DNA from 4 places in the Massilia sp. CCM 8734 genome. Region 2 is predicted to be linked to each of the others. Evidence: predicted binding sites of a transcription regulator. Region 2 holds the regulator's gene; each other region holds the start of a gene.
What was found. Region 2 encodes LexA, which represses DNA repair genes until DNA is damaged. Its sites were predicted from a motif close to ACTGTATNNNNATACAGT; they were not measured.
Positions count from the first base shown of each region.

Region 1: a site for LexA is predicted at 1,797-1,814, ahead of recA (recombinase RecA). Genes of this name have one in related genera too.
Region 3: a site for LexA is predicted at 1,777-1,794, ahead of F2P46_RS21960 (PA0069 family radical SAM protein). Genes of this name have one in related genera too.
Region 4: a site for LexA is predicted at 2,016-2,033, ahead of F2P46_RS31520 (ATP-dependent helicase). Genes of this name have one in related genera too.

Region 1 is NZ_WHJI01000028.1:68,562-72,370, reverse strand. It holds gene recX (recombination regulator RecX) at 183-638, opposite strand; gene recA (recombinase RecA) at 654-1,736, opposite strand; gene F2P46_RS23180 (response regulator transcription factor) at 1,911-2,621, shown strand; gene F2P46_RS23175 (sensor histidine kinase) at 2,684-3,809, shown strand, end outside.
Region 2 is NZ_WHJI01000016.1:23,067-26,875, forward strand. It holds gene priB (primosomal replication protein N) at 1-32, opposite strand, end outside; gene rpsF (30S ribosomal protein S6) at 73-477, opposite strand; gene F2P46_RS16440 (DUF29 domain-containing protein) at 767-1,213, opposite strand; gene lexA (transcriptional repressor LexA) at 1,455-2,090, shown strand; gene F2P46_RS16450 (sel1 repeat family protein) at 2,125-2,850, opposite strand; gene F2P46_RS16455 (WGR and DUF4132 domain-containing protein) at 3,040-3,809, shown strand, end outside.
Region 3 is NZ_WHJI01000025.1:106,421-110,229, forward strand. It holds gene F2P46_RS21945 (CocE/NonD family hydrolase) at 1-8, opposite strand, end outside; partial or broken gene F2P46_RS37815 (methyl-accepting chemotaxis protein) at 572-958, shown strand; gene F2P46_RS21955 (tRNA-uridine aminocarboxypropyltransferase) at 1,114-1,740, shown strand; gene F2P46_RS21960 (PA0069 family radical SAM protein) at 1,846-2,979, shown strand; gene F2P46_RS21965 (hypothetical protein) at 2,900-3,445, opposite strand; partial or broken gene F2P46_RS21970 (IS5 family transposase) at 3,518-3,809, opposite strand, start outside.
Region 4 is NZ_WHJI01000053.1:1,587-5,395, reverse strand. It holds gene F2P46_RS31520 (ATP-dependent helicase) at 1-1,987, opposite strand, end outside; gene F2P46_RS31515 (hypothetical protein) at 2,468-2,695, opposite strand; gene F2P46_RS31510 (hypothetical protein) at 2,936-3,127, shown strand; gene F2P46_RS31505 (chromate transporter) at 3,169-3,744, shown strand; gene F2P46_RS31500 (chromate transporter) at 3,741-3,809, shown strand, end outside.

The sequences.
Region 1 (3,809 bases), on a different contig from region 2:
TTCCACCGTTGAGGAGTATGACGGGCGTACCAGCCCGGCATACGGCGAAAGGCGCTCCGCTTTTCCGCCCACGGGCGTAACCCAGAGACGTGGCGCCAGCGTTGCGGCGCACTTGTAAAAACAACCCGCAAACAAGGGGATATATTAATTACCGATAATGCATATTCATCACCCGGACCGGCTTAATCATCATCCGGATCGCGCCCCTGCATCGCCGCCTTGACCGCGCGCTGCGAAAAACCGCGCTGCATCAAGAACCGCATCTGCTTGTTGCGCTCGGCGGGATCGGTCGCCACCGTGCCGTACTTGCGCTCCCACACCTCGCGGGCGCGCGCCATCTCGCTGTCGGCAAGACCCGCCTTGAGTTCCTGCAAGGCTTCCCCCCTGACCCCGTGACTTTGCAACTCGGCCATGATGCGGCTGTTGCCGAAGCGCGCCGAGCGGCGGTGAATCAGGGATTCGGAAAAACGTTCCTGCGACAGCCAGTTGTTTTTCTCGAGAAAATCGAGAAGGGCCTCGACATCGTCGCCCTCCTCCGCATGGCGCGCCAGCTTGCGCCCCAGCTCAAGCCGGCTGTGCTCGCGCATCGACAGATAGCGCAGGGCACGGCCTTTCAGGCTCAAATGGGGTGCTGCCATCGCCAGGCCCGCCGATTACTCGGGGACAGCCTTCAGCTTGGCCGCCTTGACGGCAGGCTCCTCGCCAGCGACCGGCGGCAGTTCGCGCACGCCGAGAGCGACACGTACCTTGTTTTCGATCTCGCGCGCCAGAGCCGGACGCTCCTTGAGGTAAATACGCGCATTATCCTTACCCTGGCCGATACGTTCGCCGTTATAGCTGTACCAGGAACCCGACTTCTCGACGATCTTGTTATCCGCACCCAGATCCAAAATCTCGCCTTCGCGCGACGTGCCTTCGCCATACAGGATGTCGAAGTGCGCTTCCTTGAACGGCGGCGCGATCTTGTTCTTGACGACCTTGACCTTGGTTTCGTTACCGATGACTTCGTCGCCGGACTTGATCGAACCGGTACGGCGGATGTCCAGGCGCACGGAGGCGTAGAACTTGAGCGCGTTACCACCGGTGGTGGTCTCAGGGCTGCCGAACATGACGCCGATCTTCATGCGGATCTGGTTAATGAAGATCACCAGGGTGTTGGTGCGGTTGATCGAACCGGTCAGCTTGCGCAGGGCCTGGGACATCAAGCGTGCCTGCAAACCCGGCAGGGAGTCGCCCATGTCGCCTTCGATCTCGGCGCGCGGGGTGAGCGCGGCCACCGAGTCGATGACGACCAGGTCGACGCTGCCCGAACGCACCAGCGCGTCGGTGATTTCCAGCGCCTGTTCGCCCGTGTCCGGCTGCGAAATGAGCAGTTCGGACAGGTTGATGCCCAGTTTTTGGGCATAGCCGACGTCCAGCGCGTGCTCGGCATCGATAAAGGCGCAGGTGCCGCCCAGTTTTTGCATTTGCGCGATGGTCTGCAGGGTCAGCGTGGTTTTACCCGACGATTCAGGACCGTAGATCTCGACCACGCGGCCGCGCGGCAGGCCGCCCACACCCAGCGCGATATCCAGGCCAAGCGAGCCGGTCGAGACGACCTGCACATCTTCGACCGGCGCGTTGGCGTCCATGCGCATGACGGAGCCCTTGCCGAACTGCTTTTCAATCTGCGCCAGGGCAGCGGCCAGCGCCTTGCCCTTCTCGCCAGCATTTAATACGGTTTTTTTATCGTCCATAACTTTCTTTCAGTCCAGAGAGTGGTCCAGATCAAGGGCGGGTAGCACGTCACAGGCACTACTGTACAAATAAACAGTGGTTTATGCAAGCGGCACACGCCTCAGTTTCAAAAAAATTCCCGGCGTTGCGGCAAATGAAACACAATAGCCCTAATTAGACGTCCCGGTGCCCCCATGCGTATTTTACTTGCCGAAGATGATAGCGTGCTTGCCGATGGATTGACGCGCTCCTTGCGCCAGTCCGGCTACGCCATCGATTGTGTGAAGAACGGACAGGAGGCCGATACCGCCCTGTCCACCCAGGAATTCGACCTCTTGATCCTCGACCTGGGCTTGCCGCGCCTGTCCGGGCTGGAAGTGCTGCGCCGCCTGCGCGCGCGCGCCTCGCTGTTGCCGGTGCTGATCCTCACTGCGGCCGACTCGATCGAGCAGCGGGTCAACGGCCTCGACCTGGGCGCCGACGATTACATGGCCAAGCCGTTCGCCCTGTCCGAGCTGGAAGCGCGCGTGCGCGCCCTGACCCGGCGCGGCGCCGGCGGCGGCGCAGCCGTGGTGCGCCACGGCCCGCTGGCGTACGACCAGGTCGGGCGCAGCGCCTATATCAACGAGCAGATGCTGGACTTGTCGGCGCGCGAACTGGGCTTGCTCGAAATTTTGCTGGCGCGCGCCGGGCGCCTGGTGTCCAAGGAACAACTGGTCGACCATTTGTGCGAATGGGGCGAGGAAGTGTCGAACAATGCCATCGAAGTCTATGTGCACCGCCTGCGCAAGAAAATCGAGGTGGGCGGGGTGCGCATCGCCACCGTGCGCGGCCTGGGCTACTGCCTGGAAAAATTCCCTGACGCCGGACGCGGCGCTCCCGACACGGGCGCGGCATCGAAGTGAGCGTGCGCGACGCCGCCCTGGCGCCGCCGGAGGCGCCGGAGGCGCCGGACGCCCTCGACACCTTGTATGTGCCGCCCGGCGCCGAGCTGGAAGAAAACATCCAGCATTCCCTGTTCGGCGAAATCCTCGACTGGATGCTGGCGCCCTTGCTGCTGCTGTGGCCGATGAGCATCGCCATCACCTACCTGGTGGCCAAGTCGATCGCCAACCAGCCCTTCGACCATGCGCTGGAAGACAGCATCACCGTGCTGGCCCAGCAGGTGCGCGAAGTCGACGGCAAGGTGTTCTCGCGCCTGCCCGGCAGCGCGCGCGACATCCTGCGCGCCGACGATGTGGACCAGGTGTTCATCCAGATCAGCGGCCCGCGCCGCGAGCACATCGATGGCGACCGCGACCTGCCCCTGCCGCCAGATGACGAGCGCCTGCGCAACGGCCGCGTGCATTTCCGCAATGACTTGATGCACGGTACGCCGGTGCGCATCGCCTTTTCCTATGTCAACCTGCGTCCGCTGGCCAAGCGCGGCGACGAACCCTGGGCCGCCCTGGTGCAGGTGGCCGAAACGCTGGACAAGCGCGCCCAGCTGGCCAACGAAATCATCAAGGGCGTGATCCTGCCCCAGTTCATCATCTTGCCGATCGTGCTGGCCCTGGTTTGGTTCGCGCTCGCGCGCGGCCTGTCGCCGCTGGCGCAGTTACAGGAACGCATCCGCGCGCGCCGTCCCGACGATCTCTCGCCCATCGATTCGCGCCAGGTGCCGGAAGAAATCTCGCCGCTGGTCGGTTCGCTCAACGACATGCTCGAACGCCTGTCGCAAACCATCGAAATGCAAAAGCGCTTCATCGCCGACGCCGCGCACCAGATGAAAACCCCGCTGGCCGGCATGCGCATGCAGTCCGAACTGGCGCTGCGCCAGCTCGACCCCGAAGAAATCCGCCGCTCGCTCGAGCAGTTGGCCAAGAGCTCGGAATCGGCCACGCGCCTGGTCAACCAGTTGCTGGCCCTGGCGCGCGCCGAAAACCAGCCCAACGCCGGCCTCGCCTACGAAGTGCTGGACCTGCGCGACAGCGCGCGCGACACCGTGCAGGACTGGGTGCAAGCCTCGTTCGCGCACCGTATCGACCTTGGCTTCGAGCAGCCCGACGCGCCGGTGCCGATCGCCGCCAACGCCATGATGCTGCGCGAAATGC
Region 2 (3,809 bases):
CAAATCTGGGCTACGAACTGGAGTTGATTCACCGAGGTGAGGTCATTCGCGTTCAGGGAATCTTGTCAACAATTACGCTGCTGCGGCTGGAGCTGGCGCTGGCGCGGCTGCAGGAGCAGGCGCTTCAGTGCGGTGGCTCTTGGCTGCGTCTTCACGTTGTACCGATTTCATCATCGGCGACGGCGTGGTTTCAGCCTTCTTCATCTTAACGGTGAGGTGACGCAGCACGGCATCATTGAATTTGAACGCGGTTTCGAGTTCCACGAGGGTCTCGTTGTCGCATTCGATGTTCAGGCAGATGTAGTGCGCTTTTGGCAGCTTCTGGATCGAGTAAGCCATCTGACGACGGCCCCAGTCTTCAACACGGTGAACCGAACCGCCGCGCGTGGTTACGCTGGCTTTGTAGCGTTCGATCATCGCCGGGACTTGCTCGCTTTGGTCCGGGTGGACGATAAAAACGATTTCATAATGACGCATGCATAACTCCTTAGGGACGTTTAAACAAATGCCCACCTCGGCGTCAAGACGAGTGTGGGAAGGGAAAGCCGGCGATTATAGCGTGAAGTGGGGCAACAAGCAACACCTGAATTACCCTGGACCATCATGCGACGGGCACGGCGGTCGCTTTCTCGCAGATAGATACCGGGCAGCGGCGCTCACGCCTGCAGTGCGAGCAGCGACGTCGACAACGCTCATACGCCGGGCTGGTCCGCCGTGGCGCCCTTGGCATGATCCCCACGCATCCCAGGCAGGCGGACCCGTCCCGTCACGGCACGAAGTCGTCGTCGCGCAATTGTTGCACGCTATAGGGTAAAGCCAATGGAAATCCGTTTCTGGATAGACCGGTTTCCCTGGCGGCCATGCGCCTGGCCCGCGCATAGCGTTGCTGGGCCACGTGTGCGATGGTCGGAACCAGACTCGGACTTTCGCGCACGAGCTCGTCGATCTGGCCACGCTGGTGGTCGATCGTATTGAGCCAACTGGGCGACTTGTGGCTGGGCTGAAACTGGCATTCAAGCAGATGCATCATCAGCACTTCCAGGCGACTTCCCAGCTCCCTGCGATGATGGCCCACCATGGCTCTCAGCTCCTCTATCAGATGATGAACGTCAAGCTGATCGAACTGCCTTGCACTTAACAAACTCGCCTGCTGCTCGACCCACAGTACGAAGTCGTCCTCATATTCAACAGGTGGTACCGTGAGACGGTCCATGACATCACTCCTCTATCGAGCCCCCTATCGTTGTCGCGCTACGGCAGAATGCCTTGCCGAACAATTGCTGCGCCGTCACCCTGCGCCTTGACGTCCCTGCTTCGCACCGCGAGGGGCGTCCTCTTCTCGATGTTGGACAGCCGCTGTCGCAAATAATTCCCCATTCCGCTAATTAACCCTTGCATTGCGCGAAATACTGTACAAAAATACAGTCTGTCCATATACACAGTCCCGCACATCGATGATCAAGCTCACACCACGGCAAGAACAAATCCTCAACCTGATCAAGGATGCGATCGAGAACACGGGCTTTCCTCCGACCCGTGCCGAGATCGCCAATGAACTGGGCTTCAAGTCGGCCAACGCGGCCGAAGAGCACCTGCAGGCGCTTGCGCGCAAGGGCGCCATCGAAATTTCGCCGGGCACCTCGCGCGGCATCCGCCTGATCGGCGCGAGCGTCGACGCCATTCCCATGCCGCCGCCGAACCTGCTCATGTCGCTGCCGCTGGTCGGGCGCGTGGCCGCCGGTTCGCCCATCCTGGCGCAGGAACATGTGGAAGCGACCTACAGCGTGGACCCGGCGATGTTTTCCTCGCGGCCCGATTTCCTGCTCAAGGTGCGTGGCTGGTCGATGCGCGACGCCGGCATCATGGATGGGGACTTGCTGGCCGTCAAAAAGGTCGACAGCGCCAAGAATGGCCAGATCGTGGTGGCCCGCATCGGTGACGACGTCACCGTCAAGCGCTACAAAAAGACCGGCTCGCTGATCGAACTGCTGCCCGAAAACCCGGACTTCAAGGTCATCCACGTCGATCCGGCAAGCGACGATTTCGCGCTCGAAGGCCTGGCGGTGGGCTTGATGCGCAGCTGGAACTGAGGGCGCGGGCGCAGCCTGGCTGCGCCCGCCTGGTTCAGTCGCCCTTGCGCGGCGCGGTTGCGGCCGCATCGGTCACGATGCGGTTGTGTTCCTTGATATAAGCGTCGGTGGCGCTGCGCCAGGCGCCGAAGTCGGCCAGCACCAGCTTGGCCGAGACCTTGGCGTTTTCGGCGATGCCGGCATACACGCCTTCCAGGTGCAGGCGCGACTGCTCGGTTTCTTCCTTGGTCAAGAGGTCGGCGATGTCCTTGGGAATGCGCTTGGTCAGCGGGCTCGCTTCGTTCAGGTTGCGCACGAAGGCGTTGTAGCAATCCTGCCAGGCGTCGACCTTGGCCGACACGCTCTCGATGTCGTCGTTCTGCTTCGACATGGTCGGAATGCGCGGCGCCGGACAGCGGAACTGCCCTGCGCTGAGCTCGGCGCCATCGTATTTGGATATCCAGTAATCGAGCTCGGCGCGCCGCGTGTCGCGCTTTTTGATCATCTCGAGCGAGCCGGCGGCGGTCTTGTTGCCCTTGGCCGCCGATTTCTTGAACCAGGCTTCGGCCTTGGCCAGGTCCACCGTCCCCGCCTCGCCGTAAAAATACATTTCGCCCATGTGCAATTGAGCTTCGGCATTGCCGGCATTAGCCAGTTTGGTGTAGAGCTGCAGCGCTTGCGGATAGGACTTTTTCGCGAACAGGGCGTTGGCGTCGGCCAGCTCGTCCGCTTGCGCCACGCCGCCCAGCATCAATGCCAGGCAAAACAGGGTTTTCTTCATTGCATGTCTCACGATGGGATGTCCGGATGCGCATCATAACCGGATTGGCGCGGCTCGACAGGGGCACCGCTTTGCCGTAAAGTATCATTTTTTACAACATTTGTCATTACTTATGAGCAAGCGAAACACGTGCGCGGCGCGCGCCGGCAGCCGGTTCCCCCTTCCCTTCACGCTCGCTTAGGACGCCCAATGCGACGTTTCGAATGTTGCGAAGGCGCGTCCAACAAATTCTGGGAAGTCGGGCAGGATGGCTGCGATGTCCATGTCCGCTACGGCAAGGTGGGCACGGCGGGACAAGGGCAAACCAAGACCCATCCGGACCACGCCACGGCGGTGGCGGCAATCGACAAACTGATTCGCGAAAAGACCGGCAAGGGCTATGCCGAGACCGGCGCCGCGCAGCCGCTGGCAGCTGTGCATCCGGCGCCGCCCGCCCCCGCTGCCCCGCCGGCCCCGCTCCCCATCGCGCCCGCCATCGCCGTGCCAGGCGGTTCGGCGCCCTGGCTGGCGGTCGAGCCGCTGGTCGACATGTCGCCCGAACTAGCAGCGCTGGCAATGCCGTCGCGCCGGTTTCCCGGCATAGCGCGCGCCATCGACGCCGGCGCATGCTGGAACGACTTCAAGCCGGTCACCCGCCATTGCATATTCAGTGCGGAGCTCTCCGATCCCGTGTACCGCGAAGCCGTGACCGAAACCATCGGGCGTATCGCCCAGGACCGGCGGCGCGGTTCGCCCATGTCGGACGCCATCATGATGCTGCTGGAAGCGAATACGGGTTCCGGCTACGACGAGGTGCACACCAGCGCCTTCACCGACTTCCTGGTGAGCGACAGAGGCTTGCCCTACGCCGTCGCAGTGTTTCTGCAGCGGCTGGGAATGATCCTCGACCAAGAGCGCGATCCCTCCGGCCTGGCGTACGCCATCAGCGCCGACGTGGACAATAGCGGCTACAGCTGGTT
Region 3 (3,809 bases), on a different contig from region 2:
AACAGCATCCGGCATGCGCGCCGGACTGGCGGAAAAACGGTAGCGATGATGGGCTCCCGATGAATGGAATTGCCGAAAGGAATGATTCGATTCTATGCAGGGAGTTTTTCAGGAGCAATACCGGAATGTCAATTCAGCGCAGTACGCGTGAAAAAAAGCTACTGGATGCACGCTTCCTTGCCTCCTTGCTCATGTCGATCGTGCAAACGGGGTCTTTGTCGCAAGGGAATGTGGCGTTTCAGCGACGCTGCAGGCTGGCGCTCGCATGGTAGCTGACAGAGAAATATTTCCTATGGGAAAATTGTTCTCGCAATACCAGATCGCCGGTGTTAGCATTAGCACGCCGTCAAATCCAGGCCCCGCGCCCTTCGCCCTCATGAAAAATCTCAGTATCGGAACCCGCCTGACGCTCGGTTTCGCCCTCGTTCTGTTGTTCCTGGTGGCCCTGACCGGCATCGGGGTATGGCGCATGCAGCAGGCCAGCGTGATGACCGACAACATGGTGAAAGACACCGTGCGCAACGAGCGCCTGATCGACGGGTGGGCCAAGGTGATTGAAGTGAACGCCGCGCGCACCCTGGCGCAACGTTCGGCGGCGGCCGCGAAAGAGATCAAGCAATTGATCAGCGACTCGGTCAGCAAGGTCGACAACGGCACGCGTTTGGTGGACCAGGCCGGCAAGACGATGGGCGAAGTGCTTACCAGCATCAACCGCGTGACGCGCATCATGAACGACATTACCAGCGCCAGCGACGAGCAGCGCGACGGCATTGAACAGCTCAACCTGGCGGTGACCCAGATGGACCAGGTGACCCAGCAAAACGCGGCGCTGGTCGAGCAGGCCGCGGCGGCGGCGGCGATGCAGGACCAGGCGGCGCAACTGTCGCAGGTGGTCGGCGTGTTCAAGCTCGGCCAGCTGACGGGCGGGCGGCGCGCGCTGGCGCTGGTGGTCCGGTGAGCGTCGGTTCGCGACGACGCGGCGCCGCTGGCCCGATGGCCGCGCCGGTGCCTGCGCAGGGGCAGGCCGCACATGTGCTTCAGCCGGGGCAAGCCGGGTCCATGACTGTGCACGGGCCAGCCGCACACGCGGCACAGCCGGCGCAAGCCGCGCCCATGACTGCGCAGGGGCAAGCCGCACCGGCACGGCGTAGCGTGTGCGCCCTATGCGCGCGACCGGCGGCGGCGTGCATCTGCCGCTGGATTCGTCCGGTCGCCAGCGATGTGCGCTTGCTGATCCTGCAGCACCCGCTGGAAGTGAGCAACGCCAAGGGCAGTGCGCGCCTGCTGCACCTGAGCGTGGCCGGCAGCACGCTGGTCGCTGGCGAGGTATTCGACCCGGCGCAACTGTCCGCGCTGCTGGACGTGGAAGGCCGGCAGGCTGTATTGCTCTATCCCGACACGCCGGACGACCGCTCGCTGGGCATGCCAACGCCGCCGCTTGGGCTGTTGGGCGCGCCTGGCAAACTGCTGCTCGTCGTGCTCGACGGCACCTGGCGCAAAAGCCGCAAGATGCTGTACCTTAATCCCCTGCTGCATGCCTTGCCACGCCTGCCGCTGAGCGACATGCCGCCCTCGCATTACCGCATTCGCAAGGCGCACGCGCCTGACCAGCTCTCGACCCTGGAAGCGACTTGTCACGCATTGGGTGAGATCGACGGCGACCACGATAAGTTCCTGCCGCTGAGCCGCGCTTTCGATGACTTGATCGACACGTTTGTGCTGCATCAAGGCCGGCTTTGAACGCTGCTTGAAAGCGCGGCATCACCCGCGTAGAATACTGTATGTTTATACAGTTAAATGGGTGCTGCGGTGACCGATCGCGACAAAGACTTTGAAGAAAGCGTCATGCTCCCGCCGCGCCCGCTGGCGGCGCAAAAGGGGCGCGGCGCCGTCACCAACCTGCAGGGCCGCTACGAGGTCAATGCGCGCGAGCGGTTTGACGACGGCTGGGTGCATGCCGACGACGAGGACGACGCGCCGGCGCCGTTCCGCACCCAGGTCACCGACGAATTCGCCAAGACCATCCTGAGCCGCAATACCTCGCCCGATATTCCCTTCAATGTGTCGCTCAATCCCTATCGCGGGTGCGAGCACGGCTGCATTTACTGCTTTGCGCGGCCGACCCACAGCTACCTTGGCCTGTCGCCGGGGCTGGACTTCGAAAGCCGCCTGTTCGCCAAGGTCAACGCGCCCGAGTTGCTGCGGCGCGAGCTGGCCAGGCCGTCCTACGTGCCGGAGCCGATCGCGCTCGGCGTCAACACCGACGCCTACCAGCCGTGCGAGCGTGGGCTGGGCATCACCCGCCGCGTGCTGGAAGTGCTGCACGACTGCGAGCATCCGGTCGCGCTGATCAGCAAGTCCTCGCTGATCGAGCGCGACATCGACCTGATCGGGGCCATGGCGGCCAGGAACCAGGCGATTGCGGCGGTCACGATCACCACGCTCGACCCTGCCATCTCGCGCACGCTCGAGCCGCGCGCGGCGGCGCCGGCGCGGCGTTTGCGCACGATCCGGCGCCTGACCGACGCTGGTATCCCGGTGCGGGTCAGCGTGGCGCCGGTGATTCCCTTCGTCACCGAGCCCGAGCTCGAACGGGTGCTGGAGGCGGCGCGCGACGCCGGGGCCGTGAGCGCGCACTACGTCGTGCTGCGGCTGCCATTGGAAGTCAATCCCCTGTTCCAGGAATGGCTGCAGGCACACTTTCCCGAGCGGGCGCAGCGGGTGATGAACCGGGTGCGCGAGATGCGCGGCGGCAAAGACTACGACAGCGACTTCAGCAAGCGCATGCACGGGGAGGGCGTCTGGGCCGATCTGATACGCCAGCGTTTCGTCAAGGCGGTGGAGCGGCTGGGCATGAACCTGACCAGCGGGCGGTTTGGCGAGCTGGACACGTCACGCTTCAAGAAGCCGTTCGTCGTTCCCCCGGCCAAGCCCAAACAATGCGGCAACGCCACCGGCCAGCTGGATTTGTTTTCCTAAGCTGCGCTATCAGCAGCACAACAACACCAACAGGCGTGCAGGGCGTAAAAGGCCAACGGCCGCATTGCGCCATGCGTGCGTCAACCTGGCGCGTGCAGGGCAACACGGCACACGCGTGGCGCAATGCGCCCGGCGCCGCCATCATCGCCTGTCGCAGAGAATATCGAATTCGGTGCAGGTTGATTTTTCCACCGGCCCGAGCAAAGCCAGGGACGGAAGGTGCACCATTAGTGACCTTGGCTGCAAGGGCCAATCCCTGCTCCCTGGCCACGGCGAGATTGTTGCGGAAGCCGGGGTTTGCGGTGTCGTAAGTGCCAGGGTGATTTTCCAATGTGATGCGATATGCGGCTTCAATATCGTCGATGGCGGTACGCTGCCACTGGGCGGCGCTGCGTGCGGCGGCAGGCGTATCAATTGCCTGGGAAAGTGTATCACCGGTAGCGAACGTGCCGATCATGGCCAGCAAGGGCATGGCTTTGGCAAGGCGGGGAAGGCGAGCGAACTCCCGCGTCCACGAGCAAGTGCTAAGAGCCTATTCTTATTGGTAAGCGGCACGCCAGCAAATGATGCCCAAGGCAAAGTGCAACATGGCTAGATAAGTTTCCCGCTTCTTTTCCCAGCGGACGAGCAGCCGTCGAAATCGATTCATCCAGCTATGTGTGCGTTCGACTACCCAGCGGCGCGCTTTTGCGCCGCTATGATGCTTGCCGGCGGCCTCTTGTCCGCGCGACTTGATATGAGCGACAAATCCTGATCGCGCGATCAAATCCCGCATGCTGTCATAGTCATACCCTTTATCCATGCACAAGTGCTGAGGCCTGTCAGCTGAA
Region 4 (3,809 bases), on a different contig from region 2:
TGAAGCGCGAGCGCGCCGCATACACGTGGCGGTCGCCCATCTGCGCCTGCTGCTTGATGAAAAACCGGTTCGGCACCACCAGGTGCAGATGCTCCTTGGCGCGCGTCATGGCGACATACAACAAGCGCCGCTCCTCCTCGATATCGTCCGAATTGCCGGTGCTCATATCCGACGGAATGCAACCGTCCACCACGTTGAGCACATGCACCGACTTCCACTCCTGCCCCTTGGAGGAATGGATGGTCGAGAGAATCAGGTAATCCTCGTCCAGATGGGGCGGCCCGGCGCGGTCGCTGGTCGCTTCGGGCGGGTCGAGGGTAATTTCAGCCAGAAAGGTTTCGCGAGAGCCATGACCGGAGGCCAAGCGCGCCAGTTGCTCCACATCGGCCACGCGCACCTGCGCATCGTCATGCATGCGTTCGAGGTGCGGCAGATACCAGTTCTTGACCAGCTCGATATCGGCCGGCCAGCGCAAGCCCGGCGCACGCAGGGCACGGAACAGGGTCACGAACTGCTCCCAGTCGCCGCCGCTTTTGGCGGGCGCGGCGAATTGCTCGACCGCGCGCAGCGGCTCGGCCGATTCGGCAACCGCATCGAGCAGGCGGGTGGCGGTGGCGGCGCCGATCCCGGGCACCAGCTGCACCACCCGAAAACCGGCCACCCTGCCGCTCGGATTCTGGGCAAAACGCAGCACCGCGAGCACATCCTTGATGTGCGATGCTTCAAGGAACTTGAGGCCACCGAATTTGACGAAGGGAATGTTGCGGCGCATGAGTTCAAGCTCCAGCGCGGCGCTGTGGCTGGCGGCGCGAAACAGCACCGCCTGCGCCTTGAGCGCCATGCCGGTTTCGCGGTGCTCCAGGATACGGTTGCAGACCCAGCGCGCCTGTTCGGCTTCGTCGGGAATGAGCACCAGTTGCGGCAGGACGGTCGAGACCTTGTCTGTCCACAAGGTCTTGGCGTGCCGTTCCAGCGCGGCGCCGATCACGGCGTTGGAGGCGTCCAGGATCGGCTGGGTCGAACGGTAGTTGCGGTCGAGGGTGACGATGCGCGCTTCCCGCGCGAATTGCTTGGGGAAATCGAGAATATTGCGCACCGTGGCGCCGCGGAACGAATAGATCGACTGCGCATCGTCGCCGACCACCATCACGCCCTCCCCGCCCGGTTTCATGCCCATCAGAATGGCGGCCTGCAAGCGGTTGGTATCCTGGTACTCGTCGACCAGAACGTGATCGAACAAACCGCCGATGTGCGGGCCCAGTTCCGCATCGGCCGCCATCTCCGCCCAAAACAGAAATAAATCGTCGTAATCGAGCACGTTCTGCTCTTGCTTGGCGTCCACGTAGGCGCCGAACAGCGTCTTGAGCTCGGCTTCCCACTCGCCACACCATGGAAAAGTACCCTGGAGCACCAGCGCCAGCGTATCGCGGCTGTTGACCACGCGCGAGTAAATGGCCAGGCAGCTGCCCTTGAGGGGAAACCGTTTCTGGGTCTGGGTCAGGCCAATCTCGTGGCGCACCATGCCCATCAGGTCTTCAGAATCGCCGCGGTCGTGGATGGTGAACGATTCGTCCAGGCCGATGCGGCCGGCGTAGTCGCGCAGCAGGCGCGCGCCGATGCTGTGAAACGTGCCGGCCCACGGAAGGGCGGCCCAGGGCAGCCTGGCCGGTGCCTGGCCGCCGCGCACGCCCATGATCCGGTGCAATACGTTACCGGCGCGCGTAGTCATTTCGTTGGCGGCGCGGCGTGAAAATGTGAGCAGCAGGATCCGCTGGGGATCGGCGCCGCTCGTGATCAGGCGCGCCACGCGGTGCGCCAGGGTATTGGTTTTGCCGGAACCGGCGCCGGCGATCACCAGCAGGGGCCGCGCATCGGCCGCGGCCACGCCGATGTCATGCTCGACGGCGGCGCGCTGCGCGGGATTAAGACTGGCGAAGGGATCGTCAACGGCGTCGGCGGGCACATCGGCGTGTAAAGCAGCGGTCATATCGGACATTCGAACTGGAGTTGACATGACTGTACATTTATACAGTATTATGACGCAAGTAAAAACGCTGACGATATTTTCCGTCGCGCGCCCGCCGCGCCGGTGGCGTTGGTCGAAGCGATGGTCAAACATCCCCATGCACGCGCTAAGTAGCCGTTTCTAAAGTACTTTTTGGGATATCCACAATCGCTGTGGATAACTTTGTGGATAATCCCCCCTTGACAGTCCGCAAGCGTGTAACGATGCGGGTTTCAACAAAATGCTCATTCGTGAGGCAGAAATTATGCCTATATAAATCAAGCACTTACAAAGTCAATGGAGAAGGCGGTAAAAAATAATAAGAAATTTCCTACAAGATTTTTTTGTGCATAACCGCCTGTTTTGCACGCAGTTCGGGATGGGTGGTTCGATAACATTCTGATATGCACACAGCATCCGACGCGCGCCTTGCGCCGGCCCCGCAGCCCCACCGTGCAGCGCTCAATGGTGGAGCACTCCGCGCCGGCGCTCAGGTTCCAGCAACACCCGTTCGATCACGTCGGGATGGATATCCTGCGCTTTCAGGTACTCGATGGCGGACATGGTATTGCTGCTTGCCTGGACCGAGATGGCATGGTTGACGATGTCGCGCTGGCGCAGATCGAGGCGTTGATAATTCGGTTCGGCCAGGGCGAGGCCGCCGCTGTCGTAGGGGTGCTGTCGATTCATGTTGTGTTCCTTACAGGGCATGGCGAGAACGTCGAAGGGAACCCAAGTTGCTTAACGAGTATCCATCAATAAAGATCAAAGTCAATGTCAAGGTTCCATCGAAATGGCAAAAAATATGCTTAGGACATAGTCTTTTCGCGCCATATTTGTCTTCGGCAACGCAGCGCCGGACCCGGTCGGGCGCTATTAGAATGGCGGATCGCACCCGTGCGCATGCCACCCATCATTGCCGAGGACCTCATGACGACCCCAACTGAAACAGTCAATACCGAACCCACCCTGAACCCCGGTGACGAAGCCGCGCCGGGCACCCCCGGCGCCGCCGAGGACATCTGCGACGCCTGCAGCGGCAAGGGCAAGCTGGGCGACGGCAGCGCCTGCCCCGAATGCGGCGGCACGGGCCGGGTGATGCGCGGCATCGGCGGCGGCTGAGCCCGAATGGACAGGCGGACGGGCCGGCGCGATAATGGCGCATGAGCAATCCGTCCCTGACCGAGCGTCCGCGTCCGCAATCGCTGACCGACCTGTTCGTTTCCTTCACCCTGCTGGCGCTGCAAGGCTTCGGCGGCGTGCTGGCGGTTGTGCAACGCGAGATTGTGGAGCGCAAGCAATGGCTGACCCATGAGGAATTCCTGGAAGACTGGGCCGTCGCCCAGATCCTGCCGGGACCGAACGTGGTCAACCTGTCGATGATGATCGGCGGGCGCTATTTTGGCCTGGCCGGCGCGCTGTCGGCGCTGGCCGGCATGCTGGCCCTGCCGCTGGTGCTGGTACTGCTGCTGGCGCTGGTCCATGCGCGCTTTATCGACCATCCCGGCGTGGCCGGCGCCTTGCGCGGCATGGCGGCGGTGTCGGCCGGCATGATCGGCGCCACCGGCCTGAAGCTGTCGCTGGCGCTCTCCAACAACCCGATGCCGCAACTGTGGTGCTGGACCCTGTGCGTCATCGGCTTCGTGCTGGTGGCGCTGCTGCGCTTGCCGCTGATGGTCGTCTTGTTCGGCGTGGGCGGGCTGGCCTGCTTTCTCACCTATCGCCGGCTGCGGCCATGAGCGCGCCCGAGATCGTGCCGCAGATCGTGCTCAGCTGGAGTGACTGGCTCAGCCTGTTCGGACAC